One region of the Cumulibacter soli genome, then DNA from elsewhere that is predicted to be linked to it. Evidence: predicted binding sites of a transcription regulator. Region 1 holds the regulator's gene; each other region holds the start of a gene.
The links. The regulator LexA, encoded in region 1, represses DNA repair genes until DNA is damaged. The targets are predictions, from matches to a motif close to TCGAACANNTGTTCGA.

Region 1 (10,272 bases):
CATCTTCGTATCGATGAACTCCTCGACGTCTGGATGGTCAACGTCGAGCACGACCATCTTGGCCGCGCGACGGGTCGCGCCGCCGGACTTGATCGTGCCAGCGCTCGCATCGGCACCACGCATGAACGACACCGGTCCGGATGCCTCTCCACCGGAGGACAACAGTTCCTTGCTGGATCGGATCCGCGACAGGTTCAGACCAGCGCCGGAACCCCCCTTGAAGATGAGTCCTTCTTCGCGGTACCAGTTCAAGATCGAGTCCATCGTGTCGTCGACGGACAGGATGAAGCACGCCGACACCTGCTGCGGAGCAGCCGTACCAACGTTGAACCACACCGGCGAGTTGAAGGAAAACACTTGGTGCAACAACATCCAGGTGAGTTCCTCACCGAAGATCTGCGCGTCAGCGGGGCTCGCGAAGTAGCCGTTGAGCTCGCCAGCCTCGCGGTACTTATTGACTACCCGGTCAATAAGCTGACGCAAGCTGTGTTCCCGGCTATCGGTACCGACCGCGCCACGAAAGTACTTCGTGGTGACGATGTTCGTCGCGTTGATGCTCCACGATTCGGGGAACTCCACACCGCGCTGTTCGAAGTTGATCGAGCCGTCGCGCCAGTTGGTCATCACTACGTCACGGCGCTGCCAGACGACCTCATCGTAAGGGTGCACCCCCTCGGTGGTGTAGACCCGCTCGACGCGTAGACCGTCGTGCGGATAACGCGGCTCACTAGGCTCCGTGCTGCGGATGGGCTGGGCGATGTCGGTCATGATGGCCGGTGTCCTCTCTCGCGCTGTGACTGTCAGTGCGCCGTGCTGATGACGTTGATGGGATAGAAGTGGGTCGGATGACGCGTTACTCACGAAGAGATATCTAGGTTTTGTGACGGATCGGGCTCGGTGGCCTCGGCGCGCAGCAACTCAATCTCGCGCTCGAAGTCGGCGACGGATTCAAAAGATCGATAGACGCTGGCGAACCGCAGGTACGCCACCGGATCAAGCTCGCGTAGGGGGCGCAGAATCGCGAGACCCACCTCGTGGCTCGGTATCTCAGCGGCACCGCTCGATCGCACGGTCTCCTCCACTTGCTGCGCAAGTAGGGCCAAGGCGTCTTCGCTCACCGGACGACCCTGGCATGCCCGCCGGACACCTCGTACGACCTTGTCACGGCTGAACGGTTCGCTCACGCCACTACGCTTCGTGACCGCCAATACGGTCTCTTCGACAGTGGTGAATCGCCGACTGCATTCCTGACAGGAACGTCGACGGCGAATGGACTGACCATCGTCGACCTCGCGAGAGTCAACAACTCTCGATTCGGAGCACCTGCAGTATGGGCAGCGCATGTTGTCCTCCGCCGAGTACGAGCGTCTTGTGGATTCCTTGGGCATAACCCACCGTCCGCCTGTGGACAGCCGGTGGATGACCTGTGAGCATCTCGTGCACAACCTGTGGACGAACCACAAGCGTGTAACTACTAGATGTTGTGGTCAAGACTAGGACGGATCACAATGCGCCGCAACCAGAAACGCGGGGGAATTTCGACGGATGCGCGGACGGCGATGTCAGGAGCCAGGAACGACCAACACATCGCCGGCCTGCACGGCGTCATCGATAGCCAGTCCGTTCGCCGCGCGGATCGACTCGGCGACGTCGCCCACGTCACGGCCGTCAGCTACGCGCTCGGCGACCAACTCGATCGTCTCTCCACTGCGGGCGACGACCTGCGTGGATTCGGCAGGGCGCGGCTGCTCGGACAGACCGAGCGTCAACGCCGAGCACCCTGCGACCACGCCGACCAATAGACCGACGACCGTCACTCGCCCGCGCAGGGTCAGACTCAGTCGGCGCGGGCGATTACTGACTCCGCGCACCGGCGCAGCGACTACCGCGCGCCGCTCACTCACCGGATCCACCATGCTCCGAGCGCGCCGATCTGCGCGCCGCGGCGGCTCGGACACGACCGCCGGCACGATCGGATCCAACTGCTCACCGATCAGCCGCCGTACGGGGACCTGCTCGCGAGCACGCTCCTCGAACATGCCCAGGTCCGCGCGCGCATCACGCAACGCGGACGCACCAATAGTCGGTTGCGACGGCTGCTGGCGCCGGCCGCTCGGACCATCTATCTGGGGCCGACCGAACGGCGTAATCGTCAGGGGCTTCACGCGGCGCGTCGAAGTACGCGAGGGCGTTGCAGTCGAAGTAATCATGAGCCAAAGCCTCACTTATGCCACCGACAAGTTTTTGATGCGAATCTCGTCGGGACGTCCACGGGAAGACCAACCGAGGTTGGGCCGAACTGTTGTTCGATCGAACGTCTGTATCATTAGGCCTCGACCTAATGGCGATGTCAAGACATTTCGGCGTGTCTACTCGAACAAATGTTTGAACTGTGATCAAGTAGTTGGCAGAATGTGAATCGAGACGCCGAGTATTACGGCGCGACTACGACCGCTCGACGAGGAGCCCCCATGGCCGACAAGAAGGATGCGACGGAAGAGCCCAGTGACGGCGACGCCACCGTGCACCATCTCCCCTCCCGCCCTGATGAGGCGTCGCTCACCCCACGTCAGCACCACATCATGGAGGTCATTCGTACAGCGATCACTAACCAGGGATACCCGCCCAGCGTCCGGGAGATCGGCGAAGCCGTCGGGCTCGCCTCGCCGTCGTCGGTAGCGCATCAGTTGCGGCAGTTGCAGGCCAAGGGCTTCCTGCGACGTGATGCGAATCGCCCCCGCGCGGTCGATGTACGACCTGCGGAAGAACAGCATCCGGACGCTGAGCATGCATTGCCCGCCGCGACCTACGTTCCGGTCGTCGGACGGATCGCCGCCGGTGGCCCGATCCTCGCCGAGCAAGCCGTCGAGGATATTTTTCCGCTCCCCAAGGAACTCGTGGGCGAAGGCACCTTGTTCCTCCTACGAGTTACGGGAGATTCGATGGTGGATGCCGCGATTTGCGACGGAGACTGGGTAGTCGTGCGCCAACAGCCCGTGGCCGATCAAGGCGAAATCGTCGCTGCGATGATCGACGGAGAAGCCACAGTCAAGACATATCGGCAGCGCGACGGGCACATCTGGTTGATTCCGCATAACCCGGCGTACGAACCGATTGATGGCGACAACGCGACGATCCTCGGTCGAGTCGTATCGGTCCTGCGACGTATTTGACCCTCAGCGCTCGGCGCGCGGGCTGCGCCGCGGCACGCTCATCGCCGCGGTCGCCCGTTCGCCGAGCGGACTCGCCCAGAACCAACGGACGAACCACAGCAGAATAATGCCCGCGCAGGTTCCGCCGATCACATCTGAGACCCAGTGGTAGCCCATGATGAGCACCGCGATGGCGCACACGATGGGCGCAACGACCGCGTAGATAGCGATGACGCGCCGCACGGTATCGTTCGCGATGTATTCCATGGCGATCCATGCGCCCACCCCCACCAATACGGTCGCATTCACTTGGTGACCTGATGGGAATGCGCCACCCGGCGCCGGCGAGGCGTGCAGGTAGTCGCCGCCCGGATCTGTCGGAAAGCTGCGATCAAGCCAGGCTTTAATCGGATACACCGTGAGGTACATGAGCGCCGATGCGCTGAGCACTTGCACGAACGGCGCGTAGGTGCGGCGCTGCGCGAAGATCACGCCGCACATCACCAGGATCAGTACGAGGTTCGGTCCCCGCCCACCGGTCTGGCTCAGTACCCACCCGAATGCGTTCAGGAACCCGTGATCTTGCATGCCCCACGACAGCAGCCAGTCGCTACTCGTCGCGTCAAACTGACGCAGTAATCCGTCGAAACGCACATCGAGTAGGACGAGTAGCAAGATGGCTGCCGCGACGAGGGCGTGCCAGGCCCGCGGGCGATACGCTGCGCGTGGGCTCGGCCACGCACCGTCCGTATTTCCGCACGGCGGCGCCGGGCGGACTGTTGGTGCACTCACCAGGCCAGACTACGGGGCGCTGCGCGCGTAGGCTTCAACGGCCGATGCGACGCCCGGATAGGCCTTCCCGGTAATGGCGGTGCCGTCGGCGAGGTACTCGATCGTGTCGATATCCGCCCGATTGTGCAGCATTGTCACCAAGTCGCCCCGGTCGTACGGCACCAGGACATCGATGGTGACTGCCGGTCGTGGGAGCGCGCTGTCGATGGTGGCGCGCAGTTCCGCGATCCCATCGCCGGTACGCGCGGATACCGCGACGGCTCCCGGTAGGTTGCTCAACAACACGTCTAGGTCGTTCGGGTCGGCGGCATCAGCCTTGTTGACGACCAGCAACTCCGGAACGTCACCGGCATCAATGTCGGCGAATACCTCACGCACTGCGCTGATTTGCCCCATGGGATCCGGGTGCGCGCCGTCAACGACATGCAGTACGAGGTCGGCATCCTCGACTTCTTCCAGCGTTGAGCGGAACGCTTCGACCAATTGATGCGGTAGCGCGCGGACGAACCCGACGGTGTCGGAGATGGTGTACGCGCGCCCATCAGCGGTTTCGGCACGACGTACCGTCGGATCAAGTGTCGCGAACAATGCATCTTCGACCAACACGCCGGCGCCGGTCAATCGATTAATCAGCGTCGACTTGCCGGCGTTAGTGTATCCAGCGATGACCACGGAGGGCGTTTCGCGCCGTCGACGTGACGAGCGCTTCGTGGTGCGGCCGACCTTCATCGCCGCAATCTCACGACGAAGTTTGGCGATACGCGAATTGATCCGTCGACGATCAAGCTCAATCTTCGTCTCACCTGGGCCGCGCGATCCGATGCCGTCGCCACCGGCGACCCGACCGCCGGCCTGCCGCGACATCGAGTCGCCCCAGCCGCGAAGTCGCGGCAACAGGTACTGCAACTGCGCAAGTTCGACCTGCGCTTTACCTTCGCGGCTCTTAGCGTGCTGCGCGAAGATATCCAGAATGAGTGCCGTGCGGTCAATGACCTTAACCTTGACAACGTCCTCGAGTGCACGCCGTTGCGATGGCTGAAGTTCGCTATCAGCGACCACTGTGTCGGCTCCCGTAGACGCGACGATGGCGGCTAACTCCTTGGCTTTGCCCGAGCCGATGTACGTCGCGGGGTCGGGTTTCGTACGTCGCTGTAGGAGGCCGTCGAGCACCTCGGATCCTGCCGTCTCGGCAAGCGCGGCGAGTTCACGCAACGAATTCTCCGCGTCGCGCTGCGTCCCGAACTGGACCCCAACGAGGACTACGCGTTCCAGTCGGAGTTGTCGGTTCTCGACTTCGGTGACGTCTTGAAGTTCCGTGGACAGCCCCACCACGCGCCGCAGCGCGTGTCGATCGGCGAGGTCGAACTGTCCAGGATCATGGTCTGGTAAAGGAATCGTCATACTCGATCCATCGTCCCACTAATGGGACCGCAACGCACGTGAGTTTTCCGCTGCAGCGCTACACGATGAGTTCGCCGCGCGCGACGATCACAGCCGGCCCGCTGAGCAGGACCCGCTGCGCAGTCACGTCCGTGTACAGACGCCCACCGGGAACGTCGATGACGACGGTCCCCTCCTGGCGATCGGTGCGCGCCAGTGCAGCGACTGCCACCGCGCAGATTCCGGTACCGCAGGATCGCGTCTCACCGACGCCGCGTTCGTGTACGCGCATCCGCACATGAATGTCTACGCCGTCAATCGGCGCAGCGTCCTGGTAAAACTCCTGATTGACGCCCTCTGCGAAGAGGGTGCGGTCATATTCGGGCTCGGCGCACAGATCGAGATCGTCGACCTCAAGCCCAGCCGGAGAAAGATCGATCGCCAGGTGCGGATTTCCCATAGAGACTCCGAGTCCGGTAAGACGTCGGCCCTGCAGAGTTGTCGCGCTGACCCCGAGCACCTCGGGCGGGCCCATGTCGACGGTGATGGACCCATCGGCGTTGAACGCCGCGTACTTGATGCCCGCGCGGGTGGACACATCCAGGCCGGCGGTGGAGGCTAGTCCACGCTCCTGCAGGTAACGCGCGAACACTCGCACGCCGTTACCGCACATTTCGACGATCGACCCGTCAGAGTTGCGATAGTCCATGAACCATTCGGCACCTTTGTCGGCCTCGGGCACGTGCACGCTTCGTACCACCCGCAATATGCCGTCGGCGCCTAGACCGCGATGCCGATCAGCGATCTGTTGTACCTGATGAACAGTCGGATCGAATTGTCCGTCCGGATCGAACAGGATGACGAAGTCATTCTCGGTGCCATGGCCTTTGGCGAACTCCATTGTGCTCACCGCTCAATCGTACGCATCACGTCATCAAGGAGCGTTGCGCTAGCGGGATCGAGCCAACGGATGCGTGGGTCCCGCCCGAACCACGAACGCTGTCGTCGCGCAAACCGCCGCGTAGCGGTCGCGATGTTGGTGCGCGCCTGCCGCTCGTCCACGTCGCCCCGCAGCAGTGCCAGCACCTGCGGATATCCCAACGCGCGCGATGCGGTGCGCGAGTGTTCCAACTGATCACGCAGTTCGCTGACTTCCTTGACGAACCCCTGCTCGAACATGAGGTCGACACGCGCCTCGATCCGCTCAGCAAGCACCTCGGGCGGCCAGTCCAGACCGACCTGCACGGCAGGTAAAACCTGCGTGGGCTGCTGCGGTAACGAAGCACTGAATGGCTCGCCGGTCAGTTCAATCACTTCCAGCGCGCGCACGATACGTCGCCCGTTGGTCGGCAAAATGCGCTCGGCGGCGGCCGGATCCAATGCCTGCAGCCGTTGGTGTAGTTCAGCCGGACCACTCGCGTCGAGTGCTGCCTCCAGTCGGGCCCGGATCAACGGATCGGTCCCGGGAAAACGCAGGTCGTCCAGGGTCGCGGTGATGTAAAGTCCCGATCCGCCCACCAGGATGGCGCGGCGTCCGCGCGCATGGACCGAAGCGATCGTCTCGCGCGCCAACCGCTGATACTCCGCGACCGTGACCGAATGGGTCACCGGCCACACGTCAAACAGGTGGTGACGAATACCGCGCCGTTCATCCGGAGGAAGCTTCGCAGTTCCGATATCCATTCCCACGTACACCTGCATCGAGTCAGCGTTGATGATCTCGGCATGCTCCGGCCCACCGAGTCGATCGGCAATGTCCAGCGCGAGCCCAGTCTTCCCCGAGGCAGTCGGGCCGAGTACGACGATGACGTCAGGCATGGGTCCACCAGCGCGCAAGGATATTAGCCACGCCGAAGGGTGCCTCATAGGAATCGACGCGACCGGACACGGGATGCTTCCACCTGGCCACCAGCCGTGCGGCAACTGCCAGCGGTCGGGCCAGATCGTCAAGTAGTTCATCGGCGAGATCCACATCGGCGGTGCCCAGCGCGGCCGCGTCCGCGTTCGCGATCAACCCTGCCAACGCATCGTCATGCGGCACAGCTCGCTCGTCGATATAGCCGGGCGCGCCATCGCGTCGTCGAGCCGAACCGCCTCCGCACACCAGGATGAAGTTCGCATCGAAGTCGGGCTCGTTCATGAACGTCTGCTGCGACGAGATCTCTATTCCGTGCGCCGGATGTCCGTCCAGCAGATAGGAAGCCACTAACAAGCCCGGCGTCTGAGGTACGAGCTCAGGACCCCGCGGTCCCCCAGCACCGAGCTGGCCGCGATACGACAGGCCGTACGCGGCTGCGTTCAGAGCGGCGCCGTCGGGCACGCGGCCGTTCGCCCCGCTGGTCAACACCGTCACCGGTTCACCGGGCTCGCACAGCCAGTCGACTGCACGTCGGGCGGCCGATCGTAACTGCTCCACGCGCTGATCGCCGTCACGCCCGGTGGCACCGGGTAACAGGATGGGTGGGCAGGGACAGATGACCAGCCGTTGAGGGGTTCGCGCGCGCACGTGGCCGAGGCTACCGCGATGCACGGGTTACCCCGTCTGCGCGTACGAACAACGTCGTCTGTGAGGATGTCACAATCACATGTGAACGAATGTGGCGACGAACCGGAGGTTCATACCATGGCAGCGAGCAACGAGTGGGGCCGCGTCGATGATGACGGGGCTGTCTGGGTGCGCGCAGCTGGAGCCGACCGCTCCATCGGCTCGTGGCAGGCGGGAACCCCGGAAGAAGGTCTCGCGCACTTCGTACGTCGTTTCGACGACCTCGCCACCGAAGTTAGCCTGCTTGAATCGCGCCTCAACGCACCGACCTCGGATGCGACCGCGATGGCAGCATCCGCGGAGTCGCTGAAGGCGTCGCTTCCCGAAGCGCACGTCATCGGTGACCTCGCGGCGCTGGACAAGCGCCTGGACGCCGTCATCGCCAAGACGGCGACGAAGAAAGAAGAAGCGCAGGCTGCGAAGTCACGTGTACGCGCTGAAGCGATCGCCGCCAAGGAAGCCCTCGTCACTGAGGCCGAAAAACTGGCGTCGTCGACCCAGTGGAAGGCCGCCGGGGATCGGCTGCGCTCCATCGTCGACGATTGGAAAGCCATCAAAGGCATCGATCGAAAGACCGATGACGCGCTGTGGAAGCGCTTCAAAGAGGCGCGCGATTCATTCAGTAAGGCGCGTGGAGCGCACTTTGCCGCGCTGGACAAGCAGCGCGAGGGCGCGAAGGTCATCAAGGAACGCATCGTCGCCGACGCCCAGGCGTTGTCGTCCTCGACCGATTGGGGTCCGACCGCGTCGCGGATGAAGTCGCTGATGAGTGAGTGGAAGGCCGCGGGCCGTGCTACCCGCGATTCCGAGGACCGTCTCTGGAACGAGTTCCGCGCCGCGCAGGACACGTTCTTCGCTGCCCGGTCAGCCGTACTCGATGAACGCGACGCATCGTACGTCGACAACCAGAAGGCCAAGGAATCGCTGCTCGCCGAACTCGGCCCCAAGATCACACCGGAAACCGACCTATCGGCCGCGAAGGCGACGCTCCGGCAGTTACAGGAACGTTGGGAGGACATCGGCCATGTCCCCCGCGAGGCGATGCGGCCGCTAGAGGATCGACTGCGCGCGCTAGAACGCTCCGTTCGAGACGTGGAAGACGCCGAGTGGAAGCGCACGGCGGCGCAGTCGAACCCGCTGCTCCTGAGCATGCGTGAGGGCGTCGACAAGGCGCAAAAGCAGTTGGACAAGGCCAATGCCAGCGGAAACGCGAAGAAGATCGCCGACGCGCAGGCGAATCTCGCCGCGAAACAAGAATGGCTCGCCGAAGCCGAGAAGTCTGTTACGTCCTGAGCGGAATGTCGAGGGCCGCTCGTTCTGAGACCCCTGATCATCGCGGAGTTCGCTGCGGCAACCGCGACCGACGCTCGGCAATGTCGGAAACACTTGGCATACCGAGGAAGCGGGACTGAACTAGCCGCGCCTGATGCTCGGCATACCCAACAGAACCCCCGGCGACTGAGGCGCGGTAGCTGACTCGCTGAGGTCGCCGGCGCGGGTACGACGGTGCGTGAGCAAGTCGGTATCGGCGTTCAGGTGATGCGGCGCGGCGTACGTGATCGTCGTGGTAACCACGTCACCGGGACGCACGGCTGCCTGCACCGCTGGTCCGGACGGCGTGAAATGCACCAGGCGTCCGTCACGGGCACGCCCACTCATTCGGTTCGTGTCCGCGTCCTTGCGACCCTCGCCGACCGCCACGAGCAGTTCGACCTCACGTCCCACGAGTTTCTTGTTCTCGTCCCAGCTGATCTGGTTCTGTAACTCGACGAGTCGCTCGTACCGCCGCTGCACGACCTCCTTGGGCACCTGCTGTTCCATCGTCGCTGCCGGCGTTCCGGGGCGTGGCGAGTACTGGAAGGTGAAGGCGCTGGAGAAGCGCGCGCGCCGCACGACCTCGAGCGTCTGCTCGAACTCCTCCTCGGTCTCGCCGGGGAACCCCACGATGATGTCCGTGGTGATCGCTGCATCCGGCATTGCCGCGCGCACCCGATCGAGGATCGCCAGGTACCTATCCGGACGATACGAGCGCCGCATTCGCTTGAGCACCGAGGCGGAGCCGGACTGCAACGGCATGTGCAATTGATGGCACACGTTCGGGGTTTGGGCCATCGCGTCGATCACCTCGTCGGTGAAGTCTCGCGGGTGCGGAGAGGTGAACCGCACGCGTTCCAAACCCTCGATGTCACCGCAGGCCCGCAGTAAGTTCGCGAACGCGGACCGATCTGCAAATTCAACGCCGTAGGCATTCACGTTCTGGCCGAGCAGCGTCACCTCCAGCGCCCCGTCGCTGACGAGCGCAGACACCTCGGCGAGGATCTCACCCGGGCGGCGGTCCTTCTCACGCCCGCGTAATGCGGGCACGATGCAGAACGTGCAGGTGTTATTGCAGCCCACCGAGAT
Region 2 (10,272 bases), on a different contig from region 1:
CCGAGCGTCTGGTGCGTCTTGAGGAGGTATTCGCCGAGCTCGGCACTGTACCGCTGGTAGCCCGCCCGAGCGAGCAGGTGTCGATTCCGATCCGCGATCTCGCCTCGATCGGTGAGGCGACCGAGTTGCCACCTGCGGAGATCGCACCCGACGATATGGCGACGATTTTCTACACATCCGGCACGACCGGCCGCCCGAAGGGCGCGTTCGGTAGCAACCGAAACATCTGCGGGAATGTGATCAGCGTGGGCTACTCCGCGGCGCGTGCGGCGCTGCGGGACGGCAAGACGCTGGAAGATCTCGCGGCACCGAAGCCGCCAATGGTTTCGTTGGTATGCGTCCCGCTCTTCCACGGCACGGGCTGCCACTCGGTTTTGCTCGGAGCGATGCAAGGCCGCGCAACGCTGGTCCTGATGCATAAGTGGGATCCCGCGGTCGCATTGGACCTCATCGAACGCGAACGGGTCACCGCGATGACCGGCGTACCGACGATGGTGCTGCAGCTGTTGTCGCAGCCGGACGTCGAAAGCCGCGACTTGTCGAGCCTGACCACGGTCGGCACCGGCGGTGCTTCGGCGCCGCATGGTCTGGCCGGACGCGCTCATGCTCTGCTGCCCGGCAGCGACATCGGCAACGGATATGGGCTGACGGAGACCTCTTCGATGACCACGGGCACCCGCGGCAGCGACTACGCGGCGAAGCCGTACAGCGTCGGTCAAGCGGTCGCGATCTGCGAAGTGAAGTGCGTCGATCCAGCCACCGAGGAGGAGGTCCCGGCCGACGAGATCGGCGAACTGTGGATCCGAGGCGCGAACGTCGTGCACGGGTACTGGAACCGCCCGGAAGCGACAGCTGCCGCGATCACCGACGGGTGGCTGCACACCGGCGACCTCGCGCGTATTGACGAGGAGGGATTCATTTCCATCGTCGACCGCGCGAAAGACATGCTGATTCGTGGCGGCGAGAACGTCTACTGCGCGGAGGTCGAGACAGTTATTCATGACCATCCCGAGGTCGACGATTGCGCTGTCATCGGCGTACCGCACGAGACTCTGGGCGAGGAGGTGGGCGCGGTCATCCAGCGTTCACCAGGCTCGTCGCTGACTAGCTCGGAACTCCAGACGTTCCTGTCCGAGCGGATGGCAAAGTTCAAAGTACCCACGCATATCTGGATGCGCGAGGACGAGTTGCCGCGCAACGCTGGCGGCAAGATCCTTAAGGCCGATCTGCGCCGAGAGTTCGTTCCCCAGCCCTCGGCGTAGCCCGAGACAACGGCGTCGAGCGGGCGCGGCGCCCCGCGAGGCAACATCACGCCACCGCTTCTGCCGCTGTCGCTGTCGCTGTCGCAGGACGCGCTACTTCGACGTTATAGCTCGCGAGTAGTTCGGCAAGTTCCTGATGAAAAGCATCCCGATCAGGGGGATCGTCGATGTGAGCGGCAAGGAACGCTATCAGGTCATCGGCGGGGTCGAGTTGTTCGTCGCTCCTCGCCACCGCCTCCCGCGCTGCGCACGCGCGCCTCGCGATGTCATCAAGCTGTTCCTGGTCTGGTAACTGGATCCGCGCGTTGAGAATCGGCCTTCGGTCAGGATCGATCCGTGGCGGCGGCGTCCACCACGGAAGCCCGTCAAGCATGTCGATTCGCCATCCCGACGAATCGAGTTCTCGGTGGTGCCGCCCGCACACCAGCGTCATGTTGCCGATGTCCGTGTCTCCGCCCCGCCACCATTCGACGACGTGGTGTCTCTGGCACCAATCAGGCGGCGCATCACATCCGGGGTGCGAACATCCTCCGTCGCGGGCAATCATCGCGAGCGTCTGACCTTCGCTAGCAACCCGCCGCGATCGCCCGTACCCGATGATCCCCCGCGACTCGCTCATCCAGGTCGGGATCAGCATCGCTTCTCCTGCGAGTCGCTTGAGGTCGTCGAGCGTGATGCGGTCACCGCCGGCAACCCGTCCGACGTAGCAGGAGCCGGACACCCTCGCGTTGGGCGAACCGATTACGGAGTCGCTGCCCGTTTCGTCGCCCGGTACAAGCGCGGTCAGCCCGAGTTCCCGCATGATGCGGTCGGCATCAATAACGAGATGGACAGTCGCTGATGTACCCCCACTCGCGGGCACGCCCGATAGATCAAGGAGTCGCTGCATCGCGTCCTCGAACGCGTCATGTTGGCGCTGCGGGGCGCTTCGCTCGTCCGGCGTACCGTCGTCCGCGGGACGAGGCGCGCCGAGGGGACCGAGCACCGCGTCAAGTTTCGCCTTTGCGCTCGCGGTCAGGTAGCCACTGATCGGGTAGAGCCCGTCGTAACGCCTCGTGCCCACGCGCAACCCGCGGCGCGCTTTGGCGATCTCCGGGTCGGGACCTTGCCCGTCGGGAACGAGGATCTGATTGATCCCCTCACCCACCTTCCGTACATCCGCTGGCCCGACAGAGGCGCTCTGAGCAATCAGGATCTGCTCCGCCTGCTCGCGCAGCGAGGGGTCGATATCGGGGATCGTCTCTAATCGACGCATGGCTGCGCCGGTCTCGTCAATGTTGTCGAGGGTGACACTTCCTTCTCGAGCGGCCTCAGCCAAGGCTGGCAGCGCGGGAGGCATTTCGCCTTCGCTGAACCCGTTTCGCGGGAGCAGTTGCTTCGCTCGGCGAGCACGCGCCGACGCCTCCCGCGAACTTATCTTGAGTTCTGTGGCAAGCACCCGAGCAATGCTCGCGCGCTTCTGCCCTGCATACTCCGCCAGTCCTTCTGTCTCAGCGGCCTCAATGACACGGCTGTCGAACAGCACGCTACGGGCTCGGTGCGCTTCGAACTCGCGAGCGATCGCGAGCAGGCACTCAGGACCAAGGGCGGCGAAATCGCCACGCTCACCAATATCGATCAACGCGTTCAGCCCATTCGATAACTGGCCGAACGCATCCGATAGTTCACGCGAGAATTCCTCAGCCACCGCAATAAGCCGCGGCCCTTCCATCGGATTTTGTCGCGCCACGTCTCGCGTATCAGCGGGCACGAAGCGCAAGGGATCCGTATCACTCACCTGTGCCCACCTCCCATCACCTGACACATCTATAGTACATCTGTTCGACTTGTTGGTCAAGGATCTGCCCCTCTAACCGTTCAAGAGGTCCTTCTGGGCGCCTGCGCTAGTGGACTTCCATGGCACCCGACGTCCTGCCGAACCCGCGACCCCCTGCGAAACGACGACGCCAAACCAGCACCGGAACTCGTCGCCGTCTCGATCGACTCCGACGCGCAACGATGACGACAATTCAGCACCGCGGTCGTAGGGTGAATCATGCTCACACTGACGACGTCACTAGAACCATTTGGACCCGCGTGCGCGATTTTCTTGACCGATGAGCAGGTCGCCGAACTCGCCCCGGTGAAGAATCCACCCGTCATCGTGACGATTGACGACAAGGCGCAACGCTTGCGAATCGCCCGGATGGACGGTCGTAACTGCATTGGATTCTCAAAGGCCGCTCGCGCGGCACTCGGGGTCGAGATCGGCGATACTGTCACGGCCACGATCCAACTCGACTCCACCGAACGCACCGTCGAAGTCCCGCCGGAACTCGCGGCAGCGTTAGACGGCGAGCCGGGCGCCCGCTCTGCGTTTGACGCGCTTTCCTACACCAAGCGTAAGGAGCATGCGCGTTCCGTGGCCGAAGCGAAGAAGGCCGAGACGCGCGAGGGGCGCATCGCCAAGATCATCGCTACTTTGTCGACGCAATAGCCCAACTGGCGCTATCCGCCGAGCGCTGCGGTACTCGCGGCCGCTGAAAGATAGGCGTTCGGGCTCTGGTGCCGTCGACTAACTCTGCTCCGCGACGCGAACCATGCGCTTGCCGACATTCTCACCCGCGAGCAGTCCCACCAATGCCTGGGGCAACTGCTCGATCCCCTCGAGCACATCTTGCACGACTTTCACCTTGCCGTCCTCGACCCAGGATCGAAGCTGCGCGCGGGCCTGATCGAACTCGTCCTGGAAGTCAAATACCAACAGCCCTTCCATCCGGATCCGCTTGGTCGTGATCAATCCGGGGACTCCACGCGGGCCGGCCTCAGGCGCCTCGCCGTCGTACGCCGACACGCTGCCGCAGCACACAATTCGACCGTGCTGATTCAGCAATCGCAACGCATACTCCAGCGTCTGGCCACCGACGTTATCGAAATACACGTCAACGCGATCGGGGCACGCGGCCTTCAGATCCTGGTAGTAGGTCTCGCTGCGGTAGTTCACCGCAGCATCGAAGCCAAGTTCGTCAGTGAGAAACGCGGCTTTTTCCGCGTTGCCGACGATTCCCACGACGCGGCAGCCATGCAACTTAGCCAACTGGCCGACGACGTTTCCTGTTGCGCCGGCGGCTCCGGAGACCAACACGGTCTCCCCCGCCGCAGGGCGGCCAACCGACAGCAATCCGAAGTAGGCCGTCAGTCCGGTAATGCCCAGGATGCTCATGTAGTGGCTGAGCTCGCCCTCGACCGCTAGGGGCTCTACCTGTCCTGCGGGCAGTACGGCGTACTCCTGCCAGCCGAAGTCTCCGCCCACGATGCTTCCCGCCGCAATCCCGTCGGCACCCTCAATTACTTCAGCTAGCCCGTAGCCCGCCATCACATCGCCCTCATTGAGCTGCGAGCGGTACGTCGCGCCCTGCATCCACGCCCGGTTCGCCGGATCGATGGACACCAGCAAATTTCGGCACAGCACCTCACCCGCGGCCGGCTGCGGCATCGGCGCTTCACCCAACTCGAAGGTGTCGACTCCGAGTGCGCCCGTGGGGCGCTTGACGTATCGAATCTGCCGGTTCTGCACGGGGTACCTCCAACGCGGTGAGCACGGTCACGCCAACGGTACCGAGTCACGCTGGCCGCGCAACCTGCGGCCACACAACTCTCAGGCGCCACGACAACTCCGGGCCCACGGGTTTCGTGCTCCCGCGGGCCCGGAGTTCCGCACCCGTGTCGTGAACGCGCGCTCACCTCCTTTCGTTGCAGCATCGGTCTGCTGCTACGCCGCCGCGAGCGACCCCAGCGGCGCGATCAGGCCGACGTTCTCGGTGGCCGCCTCATAGGCGGCACCCACACCAAGCAGCGACGCCTCGGAAAACGGCTTGCCCATGATCTGCAGGCCGAGCGGTAGACCGCTCGCGTTCAGGCCGCAGGGAATCTGCAACGACGGCAAGCCAGTCAGATTCATCGGCAACGACAGCCGGACGTAGCCTGGCGTCGCGGCCTCGACGCGCCCATCAGGGAACTCGTACACCGGGTTCTCGGCAGGTACGGCCGGCGCGAACGTACTCGGTGCAACGAGAACATCGCAGTCCGACATCATGTCCATCCACGCGGCTTTGAACAACTGGCGCATCCGCAGAGCATCGACGTAATCCGTGGCGAGGATCGTCTCGCCGACCTCCAGCAACTGCCGTGTCTCTTCGGTGAATAGCTCAGGACAGCTCCGCATCGCCTTGCGGTGATAGGCGCTCGCTTCCGGCATCATGATCGCCCACTCCATCGCGGTGAGATGCTTCGTCATCGGGATCTCGACCTCGACGATCTCGGCCCCTAGCGATAGCAGCACCTCGATCCCGGCGCTCGTTGCGGACGCAACCTCAGCATCGACATAGTCGGTGAACCAGTTGGTCGGCACGCCGATCCGCATGCCCTCGATGCCAGAACTCAGCAGCCGCGCGTAATCCTCCGACGGACGACGCACCGAGGCAGGGTCACCGCCGTCGTAGGTCGCGATCGCGTTCATTATGAAGGCGGCGTCCGCGACGTTGCGCGTCAACGGGCCGACGTGATCCAACGACCAGGACAGCGAGGTCACGCCTGTACGCGGAACAAGGCCGTACGTCGGCTTCAACCCGACCGTGCCGCACAACGCAGCAGGGATCCGGATCGACCCTCCGGTGTCGCTACCGAGACCGGCATGCACTGCCCCGTAGGCGATCGCGGCCGCCGTACCACCGCTGGAGCCACCTGGAATCCGGGAGAGATCCCACGGGTTGCGTGTCGTCGGCGTGGTAGCGCCGAACGCGAACTCGTGCGTGTGCGCTTTACCGACCATCACCGCACCCGCGCTGTTCAGCGACCGAATCACCGCCGCATCGTCCTCGGGCACGTAGCCGGCGCGTACCTGCGAGGAGGACGTCGTGGGGATCCCCGCGGTATTGATCAAGTCCTTGATCGCGATCGGGATCCCATGCAGCGGGCCCCGGTAGCGCCCCGCGACAATGTCTTTCTCTGCTGCCACTGCCTGTGCCCTGGCGTGGTCTGCGGTGACCGTTGCAAAAGCGCCAACCTGGGGCTCGAGCGCCTCGATACATTCGAGCGAAGACTCGACTACCTCGCGAGGGCTGATTTCGCGTTGTGCGATCGCCGTCGCCAGATCGACCATGGTCATCTCACGTGGTTGCATTTGCTTACTCCCATCCCGCGTTAAAAGCGCTGCTCGGCGGTGTCTCGCCGAGGTCGACGTCGTTAGCCATCTGCCGGATCATCTGTTGTGTAGGTAATGCCGCGCTCGTGATCACTGCCAGCCGATGATCAGGGGTATCGAGTTCGGCCAGGCTCACGATCGCGCCCACGGTCGCAACATCGTCTTGGGTCATCATTTCCGTATCCGTTCTGTCCTCGATGATTCGAACGCGCCAGCCGGCACAAGACCGTCGGCGCCTGGTGGTCCGCTAGGGCGTCGGTCGGAAGAACACTCCCGGTTCTTCGTACTTCACCTCGCTCATCGCGTACAGGGCCTCGACCTCGGCACGTCGCGCGAGGTAACGATTAGTCAGCCGCTCCTTCTCTTCCGCTGTGGCGGGGAATCGCATCTCCGCACAGCGCAGCTCGATGATCTGTGCTGCGTCGGTCGTCATTGCTTTCATCGATCTCTCCTGGTCACGTTGGTCGGATGTGTACTCACGCTGCTCAGACGGGAACGGCGGCTGCCAGTAGCGGCGCACGCTGCAGGTGATAGTCGGTGCGCAGCTGGTATGCGTGCCCTACCCGTAGCGCGGTCGCCTCTTCGAAAGCCGCCGCTGACAGCGATACGCCCAGCGGCAGTCCGCCCGAGGTGAACCCGAAAGGCATCGCAAGCGTGGGATTCCCGACGCCGTTCCAGTAGCCAGTGAGGTTCGTCGATCCCGGCCCGTCCCACATCCGTTCGACGTCGTCGAACGTCAAGGCGCCACAAGTGGTCGTCGGGGTCGCGACGACATCGACGTGTGTCATCAGTTCCTGGACGGCCTTCACTCCCACCCGTCGTACTCGCTGAGCCTGTACGACGTCCGCCGAGCTGTACAGCGTCGCCATGGACAGGCACTCGCGCAAACCTCGGGAGTAGTCAGCCCACCGATCGATGAAGTCGACTGAGTGGTACGCCGCAGCCTCCACGATCATCAGCATCATCGAAGCCGTGGCAACCTGCTCGTAGAGCGGGAGTTCGACAGGCACTACGATGGCACCGGCCTCGGTAAGGCGCGCCTCCAGTTCATCGAATGCAGCGCCGAGCTCGGCCCGGGCCGCCGCCTCGGTGTACACGCGCTCAAGCCTGTCGACGCCGACCCGCAGTCCGCTCAAATCCCCGGACAGACCAGCCGTGTAATCCGGGACCGGAACGTCGGCAGAATTAGGATCTAGCGGTCCGGCGCCAGCCATCACGTTGAGCATCAGCGCTGCGTCGTACGCCGAGCGCGTCATCGGCCCGATGTGATCGAGGGAGAACCCTAACGGTGCGCAGCCATCCTTTGGCACCCGACCAAAAGTCGCCTTAAGGCCGGTGATTCCGCAGTACGCCGCTGGGATCCGGATACTGCCACCGGTGTCCGTGCCGAGGCCACCGAGCATCATTTCCGACGCGACCCCGCCGCCAGTGCCCGAACTCGACCCGCCGGGCCAGGTGTCGGTATCCCAGGGATTGCGTGGAATCGGGAACGGCTTCTCGGTGTCCGGGGTGCCGATCGCGAACTCCATCGTCGTCGTCTTTCCGACGATGACCGCACCGGCTGCGCGCAACCGCTGCACGACGGTCGCATCCCCGGACATTGAGGAAGAGTCGAATACCAGGCTCTGACAGGTGGTTGGCCCTTCCTCGGTAGTGATGATGTCTTTGATCCCGAGCGGGATCCCCGCCAGGGGCCCCATCGGCTCCCCTGCGGCCCGTGCATCGTCGCTGGCCTGCGCCGCGGCCAGGGCAGTCGCGTCGTCACGCCGAATGAAGACGCCCAGCTCACCGTCGTTCGCGTCAGCGTTCGCTAGCGCGTTCTTGGTGAGCTCGACGGCGCTCGTCTCCCCTGCTGCAAGTTGCTCTAGTGCGGTCTGGATTGTGAGGGTCATAGTTGGATTCCCTTTCTCCGGCCTAAGCCGGCGTCCTTGGTTACGCGGCTGTCGTGGCGACTCGCGGCTCGAGTACGGCGTCCACAAGGGTTCGCGTGATCGCATGCCGCGGATTCTGGAACATGTCATCAACCGGTCCGGTCTCGACGATCTCACCGTGGTTGAGCACCGCGGCCCGCTCGCACATGAACTCCACGAGCGGCAGGTTGTGCGTGATCAGCAGCAGCGTCAGCCGCCGCTCGGCCTGTAGATCCTTGAGCAGGTTGAGAATCTGCGCCTGCACCGAGACATCCAAAGCCGCGGTCGGCTCGTCCAGGACCAGAAACTCGGGCTCGCTGGCCAAGGCGCGTGCGATTCCCAGACGCTGCTTCTGTCCGCCGGAGAACTCGTGCGGGTAGCGGCCGTAGTGCGCCGGTTGCATGCCCACGCGTTCGAGCAGTTCGAGCGTCCGTTCGCGGGCCATTCTCGGCTCACATAGACCGAATTGGGTCATGCCGAACGCGATCTGTTCGCCGACGCTGCGCCGTCGGTTGAAGGCTGAGCCGGAGTCCTGAAAGACGATCTGGGTGCGTTGCCGCAGCGATCGCCGGAAGCCTTTGTCTCGCCCTCTTCCGATGTTCGTGATGTCATTTCCCTCGAACTCGATCACGCCCGATGTGGAATCGACGAGCCCGAGCATCATCCGACCGATCGTCGTCTTGCCGGAACCTGACTCGCCGATGAGGCCGAAGGACTCGCCACGCGCGATGTCGATGTCAACCGACTTGACTGCGGTGAACGACTTACCGCGCCCGATCGGATACTCCTTACGCAGCTCGCGTACGCGAACTACCGGCAGATCGGACGTGCGTCGTTCGGCGGGGGTCATCCCGTCGAGCCCGACATTCACGTCACGAGCGAAACGGTTCACGCGAGGCAATCGATCAGGGTTTCCGAGCTCGGTCAGTCGTCGGTCGGCGCGCGGCACGCGGCGCTCCTCGAGGCTGAGGTCGAACTTCGGCACCGCGCTGATCAGCGCCTTGGTGTACTCCGCACGCGGGTTTTGTAGTACGTCGTGAACGGGGCCCTGTTCGACGACCTGCCCTGATCGCATGACCACTACGTGCTGGCACATCCGAGCAACCACGCCGAAATCGTGCGTGACGATCACGATGGCGGTGCCGAGGCGACGGTTCACGTCGACCAGCAGATCGACGATCTGCTTCTGCACAGTCGCGTCGAGCGCGGTCGTTGGTTCATCGGCGATCAGCAGATCCGGTTTGCACGACAACGCCTGCGCGATGAGGACGCGCTGCCGCTGCCCCCCGCTGAGTTCGTGTGGATACGCTCGCATTCGCCGCTGCGGCTCAGGCATCGCAACGAGTTCCAGCGACTCCAGCGCCATTGCCGCTGCCTTGGCCTTAGAGACATCCTGATGCCGCCGGATCACCTCCACGAGCTGCGATCCAACTCGAAAGGAAGGGTCGAGTCCGGTGAGCGCGCTCTGAAACACCATGCCGATTCGTGACCCGCGGATTTTCTGCCGCTCGGACGGCGGCATCGCCAGCAAATCCGCGCCATCGAAAGTCACTTCGCCGGCGGCGATCTCTGCGGTGTCCGGTAGAAGGCCCATCACCGTCATTCCGGTCACCGACTTTCCCGAGCCGGACTCACCGACGATGCCGACGATGCCACCGCGCGGTACGGCGATATCGACTCCGTCGACCGCTTTAACCTGTCCGGACTCGGTGTTGAAGTAGGTCTTCAGGCCCGAGATCTGCAGAATCATGTCAGTCATGTGTGCGCTCCTACTTCGTTTGTTTGCGTGGATCGAGTGCATCGCGCAGGCCATCGCCGACGAGGTTGAAGCAGAGTGCGACAACCATGATCGCGAGGCCCGGGATCGTTGACACGTGTGGATGTCCGACCAGCAGAACCTCGGTACCGTCGGCGGTCA
Region 3 (10,272 bases), on a different contig from region 1:
TCCCGTACGAGCGATTGCTGCAACAGCGCGACGAGGTCGCCGTACGCGCCGGCTATCCGTGGGCGAACGCCGCATTCTCCGGCAGTCTTCGAGGGCTAGTAGCCGCGCACCTGCACCGCCGCAAGGATCACCCGTGGCGGCTGGCCGCGACTCTGGACGTGCCGACCACGATCATCTGGGGTGCCGCTGATCGGTTGGTCCCGGTCAAGCGGGCACCGAAGCTCGGCACCACGATCTCCGGCTCGCAGGTGCACATCCTCGACGAGGTCGGTCATACGGCCCAACTCGAGGCTCCCGTCGAGACCGCGGAGTTCGTTGTTGACCTGGTGCGCCGGGCTTCCGCGGGCAGGGAGGCTGCGTAATCTCGATGAGTGATGACGGCGCTCTCAAGTCCGCGGTGAGCCGATATGGCTGGCGCGCCGTCGCGCTGCCGGCGCTCGCGGTGGTGATCATTGTGGCGTTGGTGATTTCGCTGCAGTCCGGTTCGGGCTCCGATGCCGCGGGCTCAGAGACGTCGGGCTCCGATGCGCAGGCGGCGGGCGGTTCCGCTGATACGTCGTCCCCGGCAGCCTCATCGTCGGCCGCTGGCTCGTCGTCTCCGAACGCGTCCTCGTCGGCGAAGTCGTCGTCGAAGTCTTCGAAGAAGTCTGGATCGTCGGGCGCTTCGGGTAGCAGTTCGTCGGCGGCGAGTCCGGCTGCGGATTCTGCGGCCCCCTCGCCGGACTATGTAGAAGCCGGCGATGGCACGTTGGCGGTGGTGCCGGGAACGAGTGAGAACCTCGGCGCAGGTGGTCCCCTCACGCAATTCGATGTGCAGATCGAGGGCGGACTCGGCGTGGACGGCGAGCAATTCGCCTCGTACGTCGAAGAGATCCTGGCGGACGAGCGCGGGTGGACCGCCGGTGGTCAGCGCAGTTTTCAGCGGACCAGCGATGGTTCTGCGGCGATGCATATCTTGCTGGTCAGCCCGCAACATGTCGAAGGCTATTGCCCCGGATACGGCACCGAGGGATACACCTCGTGTCGGTACGGCGACAACGTCGTAATCAACCTGGCGCGTTGGTCGGTGGGCGTGCCGGATTACGAGGGGCACTTGTGGGAGTACCGCCAGTACGTCATTAATCATGAGGTCGGGCACTACCTTGGGTACGGCCACGTGAACTGTCCGGGACCCGGGCAGAAGGCGCCGGTGATGCTGCAGCAGACGTTGCGACTTGAGGGATGCGTGCGTAACCCGTATCCGTACCCGAACAGTCCAGCGGACGACCCGAACGCGCCCGGCTGACGCGATTAGGCTGGATCGCGGAGGTGGTCCCCATCGAACCCATCGTTGAGCCATCGGCGCCGCTGACCAGTGACGACCGAGTGCGGTACTCGCGACACCTCGCGCTCTCGGCGGTAGGTGAAGACGGGCAACGGCGCCTGGCTGGCGCGCGAGTCCTCTCGATCGGTGCCGGCGGGCTGGGGTCCGCCGCGATGCAGTATCTTGCGGCTGCGGGTGTGGGCGTCATCGGCGTGATCGATGACGATCGCGTCGAGCGCTCGAATCTTCAGCGCCAGGTGATCCATACCGAGTCGGATATCGGTGCGATGAAGGTGGACTCGGCCGCAGCCGCGCTGGGTCGACTCAACACCGGGGTCGCGGTACGGCGGCACCCCGAACGGCTCACGACGCAGAATGCTGTCGAGATCGTCTCGGGGTATGACCTGGTGCTCGACGGCAGCGACAACTTTGACACGCGGTACCTGGTTAATGACGCATGCGCGATCGCCGGCATCCCGTATGTGTGGGGGTCGATCCTCGGATTCGAGGGGCAAGTGAGCGTGTTCTGGCAAAACGCGCCGGACGGGCTCGCGCGCACGTATCGCGATCTGCACCCCGTCGCGCCCGCTCCGGGCCTCGTACCGTCGTGCTCCGAGGCGGGCGTCATCGGGTCTATCTGTGGTGTCGTGGGATCGCTCATGGCGACTGAGGCAGCGAAACTCTTGATCGGTATCGGTCGGCCGTTACTCGGCTCAGTGCTGGTGTGCGATTTGTTGTCGATGTCGATGCGCACCGTCTCGTTCGCCTCGCGCGGGCTGCCGCCGATCACCGCCCTGAGCGAGCCCACTGATTCCGTTGAGGACCCGATCGCCGATCGCACGATTGATGCGCGTGAGGCGCAACGATGGATTACGCATCGCGATATTCAGTTGATCGACGTCCGCGAGGAGTACGAAGCCCAGATCTGCCGGATCGATGGCGCGATGCTGGTGCCGCGGGAGACGCTGACCGCGGACCCGGCGGCGTACTTGGCTACGGATCGTGACGTCCTGTTGTACTGCAAGTCCGGCGGGCGTTCTGGGCATGCGCTCAAAGAACTGCGGGCCGCCGGGTACGAGCGGGTATGGCACATGTCCGGTGGGATTCTGGGCTGGATCGCTGACGTCGATGAGAGTCTGACGAGCTACTGACCTAGCTTCGCGTGACGTAGTTTTCGCGTGTCGACCCAATCCGTTAGTTTCGCGCGTCAGGTTGGGTTGGCTGTGCGGGTTGGCTGTGCGGGCTGGCGTTGAGGCCATTCGGGTTTGCGTAACGGCAGTGATGGGAAGGTGTGGCGGTGAGCGCTGGGGCGTCGCTGGACGAGTACGCCGATGCCGTGCTGAGCGTGGTCGAGTCGATCCCGCGTGGCACGGTGATGTCTTACGGCCACATCGCTGCGCGTGTCGGCGCGGAACTCGGTATGGGTGGACCGCGGCAGGTGGCGCGGGTAATGCGCCAATACGGGGCGAGCGTGCCGTGGTGGCGGGTACTGCGCGCCGACGGTACGCCGGCGCCGGAGGTCGCGGCGCGCCAGATCGAGCACCTCAGCGCGGAGGGCGTCCTACTGCGGAACGGGCGCGTGGCCCGATCCGCCTTCGCGGAACGCTAGTCCCGGATCCGCCGACAGCGCGCCGACCAAGATGCGCGCTATGGCGATGGTGCCAGTGCGGTCGATCGCGGCGCTGGCGCGGATCTTCCGCCGGTCCGGTGTCGCGCGTGTCGAGCCAAATTAGGACCCGGTCGGCTTGGCGCCGGCTCGTCCATCCGGTGCCACACGCGTGCTGGCAGTTCGATGCGACAAGTTTGTCCTGAGTCATCACAGTTCGCGCGCGTGACCTATTGCCATATGGTTCGAACATATGTACGATAAGATGAGACGATGAGAACCAACAGATGGGAGGGCTGCGGCGTGTCGGTCGATGCGGATACTGGTGCTACGGCCCTCCGTCGTGATGGGGATCGTGCCGCGGGCACTACCGGGTGTGTTGCTGGTGCTGATCCGTTGCGGTTTGTGCCGGCGGACGCACGCGCGGCTGCCGACGCGGGGGTTGCTGGTCCGTGGGTGGTGGCCTCGGCGCTCTCGCGGGAGATCCACGATGCCCTCGCCCTGCTGGCGCAGGGCATGGATGCGTTGTGCGCGATTGGTGAGCGTGGTGCTTTTCAGGCGCTGGATCCGCAGTGTCTGCTGAGAATGGCTGGTGAGCTTGAGCGGCACCGCACCCGCGGCATCATGGTTGATGCGCGGCTCGTCGAGGCCGCGGAGGAGGACCCGTCGTTCGCGGTCGTGACTGGGGAGAAGCGCGTGGCGCATGCCCTTGTCCGGTCGTTGCGGATCAGTGTCGGCGAGGCGAATGCGCGAGTGCGCCGGGGTAGGCAATTGTTGCCGCGTAACGGGTTCAGTGCGGGTGAGCAGCCGCCGGAGTTGCCGCAGTTGAGTGCGGCTGTACGGGCTGGCAGTGTGACGAGCGGGCAGGTCGATGAGATCGGCGCGGCGATGCGCCGCATCCGCACGATCGATGGGCTGGACGCGTCGCTGCTGGAGCAGGCCGAACAGGCGCTCCTCGAGCAGGCGGGCGCGTTGGGCCCGACTGACTTGAAAGCGGTGGGCGAGCACCTGGATGAGGTGTTGCTGCCGGATGGGCGGGGCCCAGGTGCGGAAACTACCGCGGCGCGGCGTGGCCTGCGCATCGGTCGCCAGCGTCGGGATGGCACATATGCGATCACCGGCTTTCTGACTCCGGAAACTAAGGCGCGTGTGGATGCGGTCTTGTCACCGCTCGGTGCGCCTCGGCCGACGGTGGACGGCAGTCGGGATGCGCGCTCGGCCGATCAGCGCCGTCACGATGCGTTGTATGACGTAATGGGCCGCGTGCTCGACCTAAACGGTGTCCCCGCGTCGGGCGGGACGGCGGCGACGGTACATATCACCGTGGATATGGACGCGGTCATGTTGGCGCTTGGGGTGGTGCCGGATCCCTCGAGCGCCGAGTACGCCGACGACCAGTTCAGCACTCAGAGTGTCAGCAATGCAGGTGGTGATCGGGCCCGGGATAACCGGTCGCGGTACGTGGGCCGCCTCGCCGGTGGGGACCGTCTGACGTGCGCGGAGTTCCTACGGTTGGCTGATGAGGCGTTGGTGATTCCGACATGGATCAGCGCGGCCGACGGAATTGTGGCGTACGGGCGTTCACGGCGGATCGCCAGCGTGGGGCAGACGAACGCGTTGATCGCGCGCGATCGTGGCTGTTCGTACCCCGGGTGCGATGTGCCGCCGGATTGGTGTCAGCGGCACCATGTCATCGAGTGGTGGCGCGGCGGGCGTACTGATCTTGGCAATCTGACTCTGTTGTGCGGGCACCATCATCGCGAGTTCGAAAAGAACGGTTGGGTGGTGCGGATGGTCGGTGGGCTGCCGTGGTGGGTCCCGCCGCCCTGGATCGATCCGGACCAGCGGCCAGTGCTGAACACGCGGATCCGGATACCGGACCAGCAGGAGATCGACGACGCCGCCCGACACGCCAGCATCCGACGATCGGGTTGTGATGATGCGCGCGCGACCGGAATGGTGGTCGACGACGAAGAGTGCCGCGAAGAAGACCGTCTTGACCCTGCCGACGAATTGATAGCGCTGCTCGCGCTTCATGTCACGAACCCGCGCGAGCGCGACAATTTCCATCACGAACTCGCCGACCTGCTCGCGGCCTACACCGGCACACGGGGTGAGCGTGTGGCCGACCGCGCCGGTGCCGCGCCCGCACCGACCGCAGCGTGATCGGCGTGCGCGGCGGTTCTGTGCCCGCTGCCGAAGCCAAGGGCAATCCGGTCATGAGCGCGGCCACCGGATGCCGCGAAAACTTGTCGGGGCGCTTCGGCAGACTAGAACGCAACAGCCGGAAAGGAGAGCCCGTGGCAACAGTGACGCCAAGCGTACGGTTGGTGCGACCGTCGGGACGTCCCGCGATCGCGTGGCGCGCGGACCAGGACGCGGACGCCGTAGTCGCGCATACCAAAGGTCGGCTACGCGTGCTCGGTGGTCCGGGCTCGGGCAAGACTTCGGTGCTCGCGCGTGCGGCTGCGGCGCGGTTAAACGAGGGTGCCAGCGCCGACGAGGTTCTGCTGCTCACCTTCACCCGACGTGGCGCCGCCGCCCTACGCGACGCCGTGGTCGCCGAAACTCAGGTCGCGTTGCGGCAAGTCCCAGTGCGGAGCTTTGAGTCGTATGCCTGGGCGGTACTCGATCGAGCCTGGCGGCGCCGCGACGACTGGTCGGCCCCGCGCCTGATCACTGGACCCGAGCAAGACGCCATCGTCCGCGACTTGCTCGCCGGCGCCCTGGATGGCGAAGGGGCGACGACCTGGCCAGACGAGTTACGGGCAGCCCTACCGACCCGCGGGTTTGCCCAAGAGGTACGCGATGCGCTGATGCGCTGCGCCGAACGCGGCGTCTCCGCGACGCAGTTGCGTGCTTGGGCGGAGCAGTACGGTCGCCCGGTCTGGGAATCACTGGGTAGTTTCCTCACCGAGTACGCGGGTGTGACCGGGATGCGCCTGGAGGATTCCTATGACCCGGCAGAACTCGTCCGAGCCGTCGTTGACTTGTGGCGTCAAGACCCCGATGAGTTGCACCGAGAACGTCAGCGACTGAGCTACCTCTACGTCGACGAAGCGCAGGAGCTCGATCCCGCAAAGCGGGAGTTGCTAGAGCTGCTCGCCGGCGGTACGGCTGCCACGGTGCTTGCTGGGGATCCCGATCAATCGGTCTTTGGGTTCCGCGGTGCCGACCGCCGCTCGCTGCTGGACTTTACTGCAGATCAGGAGATCACGCTGAGCACCGGCTATCGGGCGACTCCCGCGTTGGCGGCCGCGATGCGGACTGCCGCCGGGTTACTGGGTGCCGCCTACCCTGAGCGCACCCCGCTCGAGCCGGACTCGCTTCGCCCAGTCGTGGTGCTGGCCTCGCCTAGCCAGTCACGCGAAGCGGCCGATGTCGCCGCCGTACTCCGTGAGCGACACTTGGTGGACGGCGTTCCGTGGTCGCAGATGTGCGTCGTCGTTCGGTCCGTGGCGGCCAGCATGCCCGTGATACGCCGCGCGTTCGCGGCCGCCGGGGTCCCCTTGGACGCGGGAGTGGACGAGCCCGCGGTCGGGCAAAGCACCGCCGTGCAGTCGTTGCTGGAAATCGTTCGGCTCAGCCAGGAGACTGAAGCCGACGCCGCCAGGATCGAAGAGGTGCTGCGCTCGCCCTACTTCCGGCTCGACGCGCTCATGATGCGACGACTACGTAAGAAACTGCGCACCGTCGAGTTCGAGACAGGAGGCGGTCGCACGTCGGCGCGTCTACTCGTAGAGGTCGTCGCGGGCAGACTCGCGGTGCCCTCTGGTCCCGAGGCGTCCGGACTACGCGAACTCGCGCGGATCCTCGGCGTACTACGCGAAATCGCGGCCGGCGGGGCCGATGGCGAGGAACTGCTCGCCACGGCGTGGCGCGAAACCGGCGCCGAAGACCGGTGGCGCTCAGAGGCGCTCCTGGGCGGCGTACGCGGTTCCGATGCGGACCAACGGCTCGACTCGGTGATCGCCGCGTTCGACATCGCATCGTCGCTGGCGAGCCGATTACGTGAGGCGTCATTCGACACCATCGCGTCCGAGATCGAACAACAAGAATTGCCTGCCGACCGCCTCTCACGTGGTGCGAGCGCCGCCGAAACCGTGCAGGTGCTCAGCGCCAACAACGCCAAGGGCCGCGAATGGGAGATCGTTGCCGTGATGGGAGTGCAGGAGGGCAGCTGGCCGAATCTCGTCGCCCGCAACACGCTGCTGCACACTGAAGACCTCGTCGACCTTGCCGTAGGCATCGATATATCCGTCATCGATCGCCGGTCACTGCTGATGGCCGACGAACGGCGATTGTTCTACGTGGCCCTCAGCCGCGCCCGTCGCCAAGTGATCGTGTCGTCGGTCGATGGTGTCGGTGAGCGTCCATCGCGGTTCTACGTCGAACTGTGCGAGCGCCTCGGTTACCAACCCAACGAACATCGCGTCGAACGGGTCGCGCAACGCACTCTGTCGATGGTCGACCATGTGGCCACGCTGCGTGCTTGCTTGCTCGACGAGGACGCCGCGGAAGTCGACAAACAAGCCGCGACGACAGCGTTGCAGATGCTGGCTGAGGCCGGAGTCCGTGGTGCCGCGCCCAGCGATTGGTACGCGCTGCGCGAGGTCTCGACGTCGGACCCAGTCATCGATCTCGACCAACTCGTATCGATCTCACCGTCGGCGGCAACCACGTTTGTTCAATGCGGGCTGCGGTGGTTCCTCGGTCGGCTCGGGTCCGTGCATCGGTCGATCAATGCAGAACTCGGGACCGCAGTTCATGCGGCGTTCGAAAAGATCGGTGACCCGTCAGGCGCGACTCAAGCGGAGTTGTTCAATCGCATGAATGAGGTGCTGCAGGAGCGGTGGCGCGGCCTAGAATTCGATTCTCCCTGGGAAGAGCGCAGTTGGCGCTCGAAAGCGCGCGCGATGCTGGAACGCCTTGCGCAGTGGCTTGAGAACCGCGAAATGACTTGGGTCGGGAACGAAGTCGGATTTGATGTCGTGATCGGTCGGGCGCGGGTGCGCGGCAAGGTGGATCGACTCGAACGCGATCCGGTGACGGGTCGGCTCTACACGATCGACCTGAAGACCGGCTCCGTCACGGTGGACGGCATCGAGCCCACGCGCAATCCGCAGCTCGGCATTTACCAGCTCGCTGCCGAGCACGGCGGGTATGAAATCGGTGCCGGATCCGCCGGGGCAGCATTGGTCGGAGTCAAGGACGGCAAGTCGGCAAAGGAACGGTCTCAGCCACCGGTCAGCGAGGACGCTGAACCGGGGTGGGCCGAGGACCTGCTCACCGACCTCGTCGCCGGAATGTCGGCGGCCACTTTCCCGGCTCGAGCCGGGGCCGGCTGCCGCACCTGCGACTTCGTGCCGGTGTGTCCCGCCGTGCGGGTTGCGGAGGACGACGAATGACCGCCCAATTCAGCCCTGCCGATATCGCCGCTCACACGGGCGCGCATACGCCCACCGAGGAGCAGGCCGCGGTTATCGGCGCCCCGCTCGGGCCGAGTGCGATCGTCGCCGGCGCGGGCTCGGGTAAGACCGAGACGATGGCGGCGCGCGTCGTCTGGCTGGTGTGCAACGGGGTGGTCGAGCCCGATCGCGTGCTCGGGCTGACTTTCACCCGTAAGGCAGCCAGTGAACTCGCCGAACGCGTGCGCAACCGGCTCCGCGAGGCCTCGGTCGCGATCGGTGACCTGGACCCTGCCCGGGCCACAGCGATGCGCTCGGCCGAGCCCACAGTTCTCACCTATGACTCGTATGCGCGTCGGATTGTGGCCGAGCACGGTCTGCGGCTCGGCATCGAACCAGGCGTACAGACCGCGGATGCCGCGGCCTTATGGCAGCTGGCACAACAGGTCGTCACGGCGTACGACGGTCCGTTGGAGGAGGTCGACCGCACCAGCAGCACGATCGTGCAAGCCGTGGTGGCGCTGAGCGACGAGATGGCGGCGCACCTGGTCGGGGTTGACGACGTCGTTGCAGCGTCCACCCGCGTGATCGCGCAGATCGAGCAACTCGAACGCGCGGGCGGCAAGGCCCTCGCGTCGACAGTGCGCCGTCAGCTGGATGGCGTGTACGGGAGGGTACTGCTCGCGCCCGTGCTCGCTGGATTCGCCGAACGCAAGCGTGACGGCGATTTGATGAGTTTCGGCGACATGTTGAGCGCTGCCTGTCGGCTCAGCAGCGAGCAGCCGGCGATAGGCGAACAAGAGCGCGACCGATACGACGTCGTCTTGCTGGATGAATACCAGGACACGTCCGGAGCACAGGCCGCTCTGTTGCGCAGTCTGTATGCCGGGCATCCGATCACCGCCGTCGGGGACCCCTGTCAAGCGATTTACGGCTTCCGCGGTGCGAGCGCCGACACGCTGACGGCCTTCCGGATGCAGTTTGGCGACGGCGTGGCCATTCCAATGCGCCAGCTGAGCACGACGTTTCGCAACGACCGCGCGATCCTGCAGATCGCTAATGAAGTCTCCGCGCCGCTGCGCGCCTGGGGCGCCGAGGTCGCCGTTCTCGATGCCGGACCGGCGGCCGGCCCTGGCGAATTAGCTGTCGGCCTGTTCGAGACCACCAAGGACGAAGCCGCTGCGGTGGCGGCCGACATCGCGTCCCGCTGGGAACCGGGCGCGAGCAGTGTCGCGGTCCTGTCGCGTGCTCGATCCGAAGAGTTCGGTGCGGTCATCGACGCGCTAGTGGAGCAGGGCCTACCGATCGAGGTCGTCGGCCTGTCCGGGCTGCTGTCGCTGCCCGAGATCCGAGAGATCGTGAACACCTTGTCGGTACTGACCCGGCCATCCTCGGACGCCGAACTCATTCAGCTGCTCGGCGGACGGCGGTGGCGGATCGCGCCGAGTGATCTCGTCGCGTTGAGCACGTACGCAAAGCGGCTAGCCGGGCGCGGCAGCGATGAGGCAGACGATGACGAGGTTGACGAATCAAGCCTGGTTGATGCGCTCGATCAGATCCGTAACGCCGATGAGGCCGCGTTCTCCGAGCGCGGTTGGCACAGGCTGAACGCGTACGCCGGCGAACTCGCCGAGTTACGCGCACTAATGGGCGAGCCACTGGCAGATCTCGTCGGGGCAATCGAGCGCGCTATCGGCGTTGATATCGAGTCCACGGTGCGCGATGTGCGGCGCGAATTGCCACCGCGCGCCGCGCTGGACCAGTTCACCGGCGTCGCCCATGCGTTCTCTGCCGGATCGGGGACGCAATCCACCGAGGGGTTCTTGCAGTATCTCGATGCCGCGGAGGAGGCCGATCGGGGGATTACCCGGGACGGCACGACGCCGCGACGCGACGCCGTGCAGGTACTCACCATGCACGCGTCGAAGGGCCTGGAATGGGATTCGGTCTACATC

Region 2: the regulator LexA is predicted to act here: its motif matches at 3,072-3,087, upstream of E1H16_RS15540 (HNH endonuclease signature motif containing protein).
Region 3: the regulator LexA is predicted to act here: its motif matches at 3,155-3,170, upstream of E1H16_RS05130 (HNH endonuclease signature motif containing protein).

What each region holds. Positions count from the first base shown of each region.
Region 1 is NZ_SMSG01000003.1:262,754-273,025, reverse strand. It holds gene E1H16_RS08070 (vitamin B12-dependent ribonucleotide reductase) at 1-768, opposite strand, end outside; gene nrdR (transcriptional regulator NrdR) at 858-1,343, opposite strand; gene E1H16_RS08060 (hypothetical protein) at 1,563-2,165, opposite strand; gene lexA (transcriptional repressor LexA) at 2,472-3,173, shown strand; gene E1H16_RS08050 (phosphatase PAP2 family protein) at 3,177-3,944, opposite strand; gene hflX (GTPase HflX) at 3,954-5,345, opposite strand; gene dapF (diaminopimelate epimerase) at 5,404-6,225, opposite strand; gene miaA (tRNA (adenosine(37)-N6)-dimethylallyltransferase MiaA) at 6,231-7,142, opposite strand; gene E1H16_RS08030 (class III extradiol ring-cleavage dioxygenase family protein) at 7,135-7,740, opposite strand; gene E1H16_RS08025 (DUF349 domain-containing protein) at 7,948-9,162, shown strand; gene miaB (tRNA (N6-isopentenyl adenosine(37)-C2)-methylthiotransferase MiaB) at 9,283-10,272, opposite strand, start outside.
Region 2 is NZ_SMSG01000007.1:48,562-58,833, forward strand. It holds gene E1H16_RS15535 (class I adenylate-forming enzyme family protein) at 1-1,262, shown strand, start outside; gene E1H16_RS15540 (HNH endonuclease signature motif containing protein) at 1,309-3,039, opposite strand; gene E1H16_RS15545 (YdeI/OmpD-associated family protein) at 3,298-3,738, shown strand; gene E1H16_RS15550 (NADP-dependent oxidoreductase) at 3,817-4,818, opposite strand; gene E1H16_RS15555 (amidase) at 5,014-6,423, opposite strand; gene E1H16_RS15560 (hypothetical protein) at 6,428-6,619, opposite strand; gene E1H16_RS15565 (hypothetical protein) at 6,692-6,886, opposite strand; gene E1H16_RS15570 (amidase) at 6,930-8,336, opposite strand; gene E1H16_RS15575 (dipeptide ABC transporter ATP-binding protein) at 8,377-10,113, opposite strand; gene E1H16_RS15580 (ABC transporter permease) at 10,124-10,272, opposite strand, start outside.
Region 3 is NZ_SMSG01000002.1:285,782-296,053, reverse strand. It holds gene E1H16_RS05150 (alpha/beta fold hydrolase) at 1-362, shown strand, start outside; gene E1H16_RS05145 (DUF3152 domain-containing protein) at 368-1,285, shown strand; gene E1H16_RS05140 (ThiF family adenylyltransferase) at 1,309-2,454, shown strand; gene E1H16_RS05135 (MGMT family protein) at 2,601-2,912, shown strand; gene E1H16_RS05130 (HNH endonuclease signature motif containing protein) at 3,183-5,075, shown strand; gene E1H16_RS05125 (ATP-dependent helicase) at 5,210-8,317, shown strand; gene E1H16_RS05120 (ATP-dependent helicase) at 8,314-10,272, shown strand, end outside.